Regions from separate parts of the Tolypothrix sp. VBCCA 56010 genome, predicted to be linked through region 3. Evidence: riboswitches for the same ligand, from Rfam matches in the RefSeq annotation. Region 3 holds a riboswitch; each other region holds the start of a gene.
The links. A riboswitch is a leader RNA that binds a small molecule or an ion and turns the genes downstream of it on or off. The one in region 3 is predicted to bind cyclic di-AMP.
Positions count from the first base shown of each region.

Region 1: linked by a shared signal. The riboswitch ahead of ntrB (nitrate ABC transporter permease) and the one ahead of AABK37_RS22420 (hypothetical protein) in region 3 are both predicted to bind cyclic di-AMP.
Region 2: linked by a shared signal. The riboswitch ahead of AABK37_RS27145 (universal stress protein) and the one ahead of AABK37_RS22420 (hypothetical protein) in region 3 are both predicted to bind cyclic di-AMP.

Region 1 is NZ_JBPAOH010000100.1:5,497-8,774, reverse strand. Features, by position in the region: gene AABK37_RS27170 (sensor histidine kinase) at 1-1,031, opposite strand, end outside; cyclic di-AMP (ydaO/yuaA leader) riboswitch at 1,286-1,524, shown strand; gene ntrB (nitrate ABC transporter permease) at 1,626-2,477, shown strand; gene AABK37_RS27160 (hypothetical protein) at 2,523-2,792, shown strand; gene AABK37_RS27155 (ABC transporter substrate-binding protein) at 2,744-3,278, shown strand, end outside.
Region 2 is NZ_JBPAOH010000100.1:1,641-4,918, reverse strand. Features, by position in the region: gene AABK37_RS27155 (ABC transporter substrate-binding protein) at 1-324, shown strand, start outside; gene AABK37_RS27150 (ABC transporter ATP-binding protein) at 366-1,202, shown strand; cyclic di-AMP (ydaO/yuaA leader) riboswitch at 1,230-1,412, shown strand; gene AABK37_RS27145 (universal stress protein) at 1,610-2,251, shown strand; gene AABK37_RS27140 (class I SAM-dependent methyltransferase) at 2,675-3,278, shown strand, end outside.
Region 3 is NZ_JBPAOH010000070.1:9,077-12,354, reverse strand. Features, by position in the region: gene AABK37_RS22430 (hypothetical protein) at 1-237, shown strand, start outside; gene AABK37_RS22425 (hypothetical protein) at 812-1,039, shown strand; gene AABK37_RS22420 (hypothetical protein) at 1,245-1,487, opposite strand; gene AABK37_RS22415 (hypothetical protein) at 1,480-1,689, shown strand; cyclic di-AMP (ydaO/yuaA leader) riboswitch at 1,906-2,031, opposite strand; gene AABK37_RS22410 (hypothetical protein) at 2,119-2,328, opposite strand; gene pgmB (beta-phosphoglucomutase) at 2,312-3,278, opposite strand, start outside.

The DNA of each region.
Region 1 (3,278 bases), on a different contig from region 3:
ACGCGAAAATAAGATTCAAAAATCTGGGTTTGGTCTTCTTTAAGAATACCAATTCCGGTATCGGAGATTGCGATCGCCCATTTATCATTCTCCCACATTTGACAGGTTATCTTAATCTTGCCTGTCTCTGTGTAGCGAATCGCATTACTTACCAGATTTGTCACGATTTGCTGTAATCGTAACGAATCTGTAACAATTTCACTCGGAGCGCGATCGCAATCTAACTCCATTTGTAAATTTTTATTACGTGCCAAAGGCTCTAACATTTCATACACATCGTTAATTAATTTATCGACATTGATAGATGCTGGGTGCAATTTCATTTGTCCAGCTTCATAGCGCGACAATTCTAGTGCATCATTAATTAAGTGTAGTAATTTTCTCCCACTACGTAGCACGCGCTCAATGTGTTCTAAATTCTTAACGTTATCTTTTACTTCTGTGTTTTGTCGTTGTAAGCGCAAAAACAAATCCGAGTAGCCAATAATTGAAGTCAGAGGAGTTTTTAATTCATGCGCTAAATGTGACAAATTATCTTGATTTGCGCGAACTAAGCGACTCAGTTCTTGATTGTTGAGAGTTAAGTGATTTTGCAGTTGCTCTAGTTCTGATAATCGCTGCTCAGTGTAGCTTTGAAAACAGCGACCGATCGCTTCATCTAATACCATATCAATTAACCGCACTGTCCGCATTACTTCTGATGCTGATGCTTGCAGCAATTGTGGCTCTAAAATCGAAAATATAACTTGACGCAGTATCCTATATTCTCGTGCAATTTCCGCAGCACTAAAGCCTTGTTCTGCTCTGAGACTACCATGATGCAAACTCGCATCAACTATCGGCTGAATTTCACTATTTTGAGATTCCGAAAGTACAGTTGCTAACCCTGAGAGGACATGATCGATATGATTTTCTATCGCTTTTCGAGATAAGTCGTTAGCACTTTCAATCTTCTTGTCTTGGCGAACGGCTTCCACCCACTTTACTATAATCGTGTCTGTTTTTTCAAGCAAAAATTCACTCAAATCCATTATGGTAGCTTCGGCAAAGAATAAATGAATAAGCTGATAAATACCTATATATAATTATTTTAGCGATCGCCCTCTTGACTTTTTAGCATTTTTTGGATAATTCATCTGTCCCAAGACGTAAATTTATCATTTATCTTGTTTATTTTATATCGGAATTAGAGAAAATATTTAATTAAAAAATCTTAATATAACTATCTTTACCAACTAACCATGTTAAAATCTCAATTAAACTTGAGTAAGTCAGCTTAATCTAGCAAATTTTATTACCTAAACAGTTTAGGTATGAGATCCTAGAGCGGAGGAACCACATTTTGGGGCGTATTTTATAGAAAGTTAAGAGTCAGGAGTCAAAAGTCAGGAGTGAAGAGTGAAGAGTGAGGAGTTTTGAACTCATAACTCATAACTCATAACTTATAACTCATAACTCTCTTAAGAAGGGTATTTCTCAGCCCTAGCCCGTCAGCTAACTTCGTAGGCATTGAGAAGAGACTGAAGAGGCAAGCAACATTATTATTAATGTTATGACCTCATCAGTATCGAAGGCTGGTGCTGCTCAGATTTTTCGTACCTGCGCTTAAATCTGTTGAGGTGAAAATGATATTTCAATTGAATTTGGCTGCTATTGTAGCAGTTGCGGGACAGGCTGTTTGGAAACAGGCAAAACCTGTGATTATCAAAGATGTAGTTCTATTACCTATCCTTGGGTTCTTGGGGATTATCTTATTGTGGTGGGTTATCGCCCTTGCCAACCATGAATTAATGCCCACCCCCCCTGAGGCATTAGTAGCGAATATGGACTACATTTTAAATCCATTTTACCAACGCGGACCAGGCAACTTAGGAATTGGTTGGTTATTGCTAGCAAGTCTGCGTCGGGTAATACTTGGCTTTTTGTTAGGTGCTATAGTGGCAATTCCTCTGGGTTTTCTGATTGGCATGTCCAAATCGGCAATGTTAGCTTTTAATCCGATCATTCAGATTTTTAAACCCGTATCGCCTCTAGCGTGGTTGCCTATAGCCTTAGCCATATTCAACTTAGCAGATCCGTCAGCTATTTTTGTTATTTTCATTACTTCATTATGGCCCACAATTATTAACACTGCTTTAGGAGTTTCTAGCGTTTCTCCAGATTACTTAGACGTAGCGCGGGTGCTAGAAATGCCTCGTTGGAGACGGATTACAAAAATTATCTTGCCCGCAAGTTTGCCGTATATTTTTACAGGTTTGCGAATTAGTTTAGGGATTGCTTGGCTAGTAATTGTTGCTGTAGAAATGCTCACAGGTGGTATTGGGATTGGCTTTTTTGTCTGGGATGAATGGAGTCGTTTAAATTTGAGTTCAGTATTTTTAGCCGTGTTCGTAATTGGCATAACTGGGCTACTACTTGACTTCGCCGTGAGCAAAATTCAACAATTAGTAACTCGCCGCCCGACAACTTCAAGTTAGAAAATGGGTAATGGGTAATAGGTAATGGGTAATGGGTAATGGGTAATGGGGAATGGGGAATGGGGACGCTTGGACGCTTGGACTAGAAAAAGAATTATTACCAATGACGCCAGGTGCTTCAAGCCGGGAAACCCGTCCAACGCACTGGCTCCCCAATGCCCTATGCCCAATGCCCAATGCCCAATGCCCAATGCCCAATGCCCAATTACCAATGCCCTATGCCCAATGCCCAATGCCCAATTACCAATCATCGGTGAAAATGACGTATGGGTAACACCGACAATAACAACTGGAATCGACGAGACTTTATATTAGGAATGGGAGCAACGACAGCGGGACTGGCGCTGTCTTCGTGTGCAATTTCAGGCGATCGCTCTGCCAAAGGACTGACTGAAGAAGCTTTAGCTATAAAACCAGTAGTTAGATCCCAAGACTTAGAAAAACCGGATATCACCGTTGGTTATGTTCCGGTGAATGATTGTGCGCCATTTGCGATCGCCTGGAAAAAAGGCTTGTTCCGCAAGTATGGCTTGAACGTCAAACTTAACCGCGAAGCTAGTTGGGCAACCTCCCGCGACGGTCTAATTTTTGGTCGCCTTGATGCCTCACCCGTAGTATCCGGTGCCGTCACCAACGCCAGAATCGGTGCAGAAGGCGCACGCCACGCCCCTCTGTGTGCGGCAATGACCATTCACCGTCACGGCAACGCCATGACCATGAACAAAGCCATGTGGGATTTCGGCTTGCGTCCGTGGTACGAGTACAACGGCGATTTAGAAGCATTTGGCAAACAATTCCGGG
Region 2 (3,278 bases), on a different contig from region 3:
GACAACATTCCCAAACAGCCTGGAGAACACTCGACATTCTTATGGCGATCCAGAAGTGTTTGGTTAATGACACAAGCAGCACGTTGGGGACAAATTAAAGAATTTCCCAAAAATGCTGATAAACTGGCTCAACAAGGCTGGAGGACTGATTTATACCGGGAAATTGCCGCTGAAATGGGTATCGATTCTCCCAAAGATGATTACAAAGTGGAATCACCAGAAGTATTCATCGACAAAAAAGGCTTTGACCCTAGCGATCCTGTGGGCTATCTCAATAGTTTTGAGATTAGGGCAAATGCACCTACCCGTTTTTATATGAGTTAAAAAATCACTCTTCATCAGTATTATTTCAGGAGTTTCTCAAGATGAAATCGACCTCTTTTTCTGAGGATAACTACAATATCGCCACACCCCGCAGTGAATTTCTGGAAATTGAAAATTTAGTGAAAGCTTATCCCACACCAGAAGGTAAAAAATTTGTCGTTTTAGATAATGTGAATCTCAGTATTGGTGAAGACGAATATATATCTGTAATTGGTCACTCTGGTTGCGGTAAATCTACTTTATTAAAAATTGTTGCTGGTTTAGAAAAAGCAACTTCCGGCTCAGTGCGGCTTGATGGTAAACAAATTAACAAGCCGGGAGCGGAAAGAATGATGGTGTTTCAAAACTACTCGTTACTACCTTGGTTAACGGTGCGAGAAAACGTCCGTTTGGCTGTGGATGAAGTGTTAAAAAATGCATCTCGTCCGGAGAAAATTAGCATTGTTAACGAGCATCTAGCAATGGTAAATTTAACAGCGGCGGCTGACAAATATCCTGATGAAATTTCTGGAGGTATGAAACAGCGTGTAGGTATTGCCAGAGCGATCGCCATTCGTCCGAAAATGTTGCTCATGGATGAACCTTTTGGAGCGTTAGATGCTTTAACTCGCGGAAAATTGCAGCGTCAGGTATTAGATATCTGGGAAAACCACAAACAAGCGGTAATGATGATTACTCATGATGTGGATGAAGCGATTTACATGAGCGATCGCATTGTCTTAATGACCAACGGTCCAGCGGCTAATATCGGGGAAATATTAGAAGTTCCTTTTGAACATCCACGCGATCGTGCAGCCATGCGAAACTCAAAAGAATATTTTGAACTTCGCAACCACGCACTAAACTTCTTAGATCGCTATTTTACTCAAGACGAGTAAAATACACTATCATTTATCCTAGTGGGTAGCCTAATTCAAATTCATCAAACCTAGATTTGAAGCGGAGGAACCATCTTGTGGGGCGTATCTCATATCAAGTGAAGAGTTATGAGTTAAGAGTGAGTAATTTTTACTATTTAACTCGTAATTCTTAGAGAGAGACACCTTCCAGTCTTAGCCCGTCAGCTAACTCCGTCGGCAATGGAAGGAACCCCCAAAACTTTGGCTTTTATAGCAGTTGTTATTGGGGTTTCCTTAAATATAAAGATGAATAACAAAGGATGAAGGATATAAAGATATACTTCTTAATTTATACTTCATCCTTTACACTTCAGCCTTTAGTTACCCTGCTTCTCGTTCATCGTTAATTTTAGTAGAGAGAAGTTAAACCTGTGAAAATCAAGCCAATGTTAGTTCGTCTTCAAAGCGCAATAGGTCGTGATGACTTAATTGAGCAAATGGTATTGCTATCACCAAAAACATCTTGTGCTGAAAAAGCTCAACCAGCAAAATCAGTTAACTTAATCGTTGGTTATAACAGTTCTCCCAACAGCCACACCGCACTAGATATGGCTTTTTGGATTGCCCATCAAACACGTTTAGCCACTAACGTACAAGTTATAGTTCAAGCTGTTTATGTAGTAGAAGAAAATCAAAAAAATCAGTATTTAGATGTCTTTCATTCCGAAATGCATGAACCTTCATTGGCATGTCCGGTTAACTATGCATCCAAGTCTACTACATCCGTTTTATCTCAACCTCAACTCACATCAAACGCACTTTCTTTAGAAACAAAATTAACAGACAACCTTACCCAAGCAGACCGAATTCTTTGGCAAGCACGCAGTTTGGCTGAAGAATGGCAGGGTTCCTTCAAAGCTCATTTGCGGTTTGGTTGCGTTGCTGAAGAACTTCAAAAAGTAGTTAAATTAGAAGCAGCTGATATCCTGTTTCTGGGTTGTCAGTCTATAAATCATCCGATTATCCAAACACTAGACTCTGATTTACCCTGCGTTGTTCTGGGTATTCCCAATTGTATAAACATTTAATTCAAATGTTCGATTAATAGTAGAGACGTTCCGACGGAACGTCTTTTTTAATAAATTAGGCATTTCCTGACTTCAAAAAGCCACCTATAACCTAATACGCTTGGTGTTATATCGATTCCGGCTGCACCAGAATGATATGATAACTCTGGGAATCTTAAGGGTGCAAAGTCAGAAGTTATGCCTAAACGCATAAATTTAGAGCCTCACCAAAGCGTGGAAGAGCTATTTCAGCTTTACCGATAAACATCTGACCGAATTGAACGAACACGCTATCAAATAATTTGGTTGTTGGCACAAGGAAGATTGACATTTATATGTTGCACAAGTAACAGGTTATTGCCGTAACTCAGTATATCGCTTAGTTCATGGAATTTCAGAACATTTAACTTTTGTATTGAAGAAACTTGAGCGCGAGGGATAAAAATGACAACCGATTATGATACCATAGCTCTTCTGTATAAAAAATCCAAAGAATTGCCGTTTAGACGGCATATTGAAGCATATACATTCTTTAATTTACTAGACGATTTGACCGGAAAATCGCTCCTCGATCTCGCTTGCGGTGAAGGATTCTACACCAGACAATTTAAACAAAAGGGCGCTGCACGAGTATTCGGGGTGGACAATTCTGAAAAAATGATCGAACTTGCAAGACAGGAAGAAGCCTCACAAGCGCAAGAAATTGAATATATCGTAGCTGATGTACTCGAACTTGGTAAAATTGGCAGCTTCGATCTCGTGGTTGCTGTTTATCTGCTAAATTACGCCCAAACCAAAGAACAACTGTTTAAAATGTGTCAGAGCATATACGCCAACCTGAAACCGGGGGGTCGTTTTGTCACTGTCAACAATAATAGCGAACAACCACCTGCTTCCTATCTCACAACTGAAAAATATGGATTTATCAAAAGTGTGGATGAGCCGCTCACAGAAGGCACAGCTATAAAACACACATTCAAAGTTGATGGGAAAAAATTCAGCTTCAATAACTATTATCTTAGCCAAGCCACCTATGAATGGGCATTCC
Region 3 (3,278 bases):
TTGGCAACAGCTGACTCTGTTGCGGGAGATATTGCGCTTAATGCCACAGGAGAAATAAAAGTTGTTGGGGAAAACAGCAATATCTTTAATGTTGTGCGATCGCAAGCATTGGGCAGTGGAGGGAATTTAACGATTAACACTCAACAGTTGCTAGTGCCAGATAAAGCACAAGTCAGTGCTATCACATTTGGTGCGGGCAAGGGGGGAAATTTAACCCTCACTAGCGCAGCAGCATAAACCCAAGACACCTGCCGCGAAATTATCGTCAAGACAATCATGCGATCGCAATCGTACCTGCAACTGGCTGGGTAATCAACGATAAGGGCGAAGTAACGCTGATTTACTCTGTGTCTAATGCTACTAATTTGGTATCTGCTCCCGTTACCTGCCCTAATCAGTGAACATTTTTCGGGTGCGTTACGAACAATAACGCACCGTAAAGAAGAGCGCACTTTACATTTCTAGAGCGATCGCTGCTACTAAATCTAAGTGAAAACATCATCTCTCATTATAAGTATTTCTTATGATTTGTATAGAATATTCTGTATGAATCATCGTAGCTCGATTTTAACCTAATTGTTATATTTATTAACATAATCTCAGAAATCAATATCTCTTATTGAGATTTGAACTTCTCCTACAAACCTCGGTTCATCGCACCGAGGTTTTTTATTGCCAAGAAAAATCAAGGTTTGTATCAGACTAAATAAGACAAACCTTTACTCAATGCATAAAATGCTTATCTTTCTTACGACAGGTGACAAATCTTATAGAAATTGCCAAATTTATATAAGATACTTTTTTTCCATCCATGCAACGAAAATTTTTTATATCAGTTGAAAAAAAAGAGGAATTATTTCACACAGAGCTAATCAAATGTGGCGTAGACTACCAAAAAGCTGCACAAGTTGCTCATATTTTAGCTCTGGAAAAACCAGATGAGCTTTTGACTGAAAAAGAGATAGAACTTACTAAAGAAGTTTGTCAAGAGTGGTTAACACATCATAAACGCTTGACTTCAATTTTTAGAGACTACTAATAGTTCTTAATTTTATTAACGTTGCCAGGGAAAAGAACCAAAAAAAAGTATTGTCAACTTAACCGAAAGCTGATATACCTGAAAAATACCAGCTTGACACGTACCGTGATTTAAATTTGTTCTCAATCATCTAGCACAAGTGTTTGTTAAGTTGACAGTACCCACAATAAGCGCTCCCGTTAAATTTTTATTAATGCCATCATGATCAAGAAAGCCCTGTAACCTTGATTTGTTCTTGGCTAATCTTCATCAATTCGTAGAGGTCAGAGGCATATAAATCTTCGTGACTTGGCTTGTCTGTTTGACTTGTTGCTACAATTGGATCGCCGTAAGCTTTGGTTCTGCCAATTAGTAAAAGTTTTTTGCCAGCACATTCGCCAATTAGTTGAAAATTGTAATCAGGGAAAAATTCTACATCTGTAAAGAAAGTACGATTTTTAATGGGCATTTATATCTCCTTTGTGAAACACGCTTGCAAAATGGCGATCGCCTTATTCTCTAACCATAGCGCTGCAAAACATTATCCGTGTTTTACCAGCTACAAATACGCTTTATTGATGGATTTAGACTTTAATTTGATTAATCGTTCAATGCAAACTCTACCGAAATTTAGTGCTTCAGCTTCTGTGAGAAAAGAGAATGACTCCTGATACTGATTTTCTTCCAACTCAGTATAATCAACACTAACGCCGTTCAACTCTTTCTTCGATTTTACAATCGACTGCTTGTAATTAATCATCCTAGCCTCCGTGTATTTGTGGCGGTTGGCGAGGTGGGTGAAAAAACAGAATACATCACTGCCAATAATAACAGTGATGCCACTTAGAAGAGCAAAAAGACAAATGCTTAGAGCAAGCTTATGTCAAAGGTACTCCTCCCAATGCCGACGGAGTTAGCTGACGGGCTAAGACTGGAAGGTGTCTTTCTCTAAAAAGAGATTCGCCCCAATTACTGGTTCCTCCGCTTCTAATCTAACTTGGCTAGATTGAATTAGGCGATTTTACCCACTTACTTTATTAATAAAATATACTGAGATGTCCTAATAGTCAAGAGGCATAAGCTCGGAAATTACTTAGGATTTACCATTGGATCGCGGTAGGGGATGAGGGGGATGAGGGGGACAAGGGAGACAAGGGGACAAAGAGACAAGGGGACAAGGGGGACAAGGGGACAAGGAGGACAAGGAGGACAAGATAAATTTTCTTCTTCCTCATCTCCCTCATCTCCCTCATCTCCCTTGTCTCCCTTGTCTCCCTTGTCTCCCCTACTTCCTTATCTTGCCATTCCACCTACAAGTGCAGCTTGGTTATCGCTTGTAACTATTTGCTGCTGTAAATCTTGCCAGCAAACGTTTTCCAAACTGGGTAAAACAACATGTGCTTTACCCACTCTTTCCACTGGACCTAGCCCAACAGTTCGCATTCCCGCAACCAGCGCACCTTCTACACCTGCGCTTGCGTCTTCCACCACCACACACTCGGAGGGTGAAAGCCCTAATTTTTCGGCTGCAAATAGAAATACGTCTGGTGCTGGTTTCGGTTGGGAGACGCTGTAACCATCAGCTACAGCATCTAATTTATCAGCAATACCCAAGCGATCGATGACAGTTTGGGCATTTTTGCTAGATGAACCTAAAGCGACTTTAACCCCAGCATCTCGCAATTCCTGTAATAAATTAGATACTCCAGGCAGCAAGTTATCTGGCTTGATACTGTGCATGAATTCGAGATAGTAACGGTTTTTACGTTCCATCATCTCCTGAATTTGCTCTTCGGTTGCCTCGCTGTCGCCTAATATATGCAATAGCGATTCTCGACGCGGCAATCCTCGCATCGCTTCATTTGCCTCGCGGTCAAAAGGAATACCTTCTTCATCTGCCAGTCGCTTCCAACCCAGATAGTGAAACTCCGAAGTATCAGTTAAAACGCCATCTAAGTCAAAGATGACACCTTGGATTTGGGAGGGAAAGTGGGGAGTGGGGAGTGGGGAGTGGGGAGTGGAGGAGGGGGAGGAGGGGGGAGACAAGGGAGAAATTTTTCCAACGAGTCCTCCTTGTCCCCCTTGTCCTCCTTGTCCCCTTGTCTCCTTGTCTCCTTGTCCCCGTATCTCCTTGTCCTCTTTACTGGCAGTCAAATCAAAGTCATACCACTCATTGCGCCATTGCAAGCGAAACTTGAGGCGTGTCCAATTAGGTGGTAAATTAGGACAAGCTACAGGACCAAATTGAGTCATGCGGATA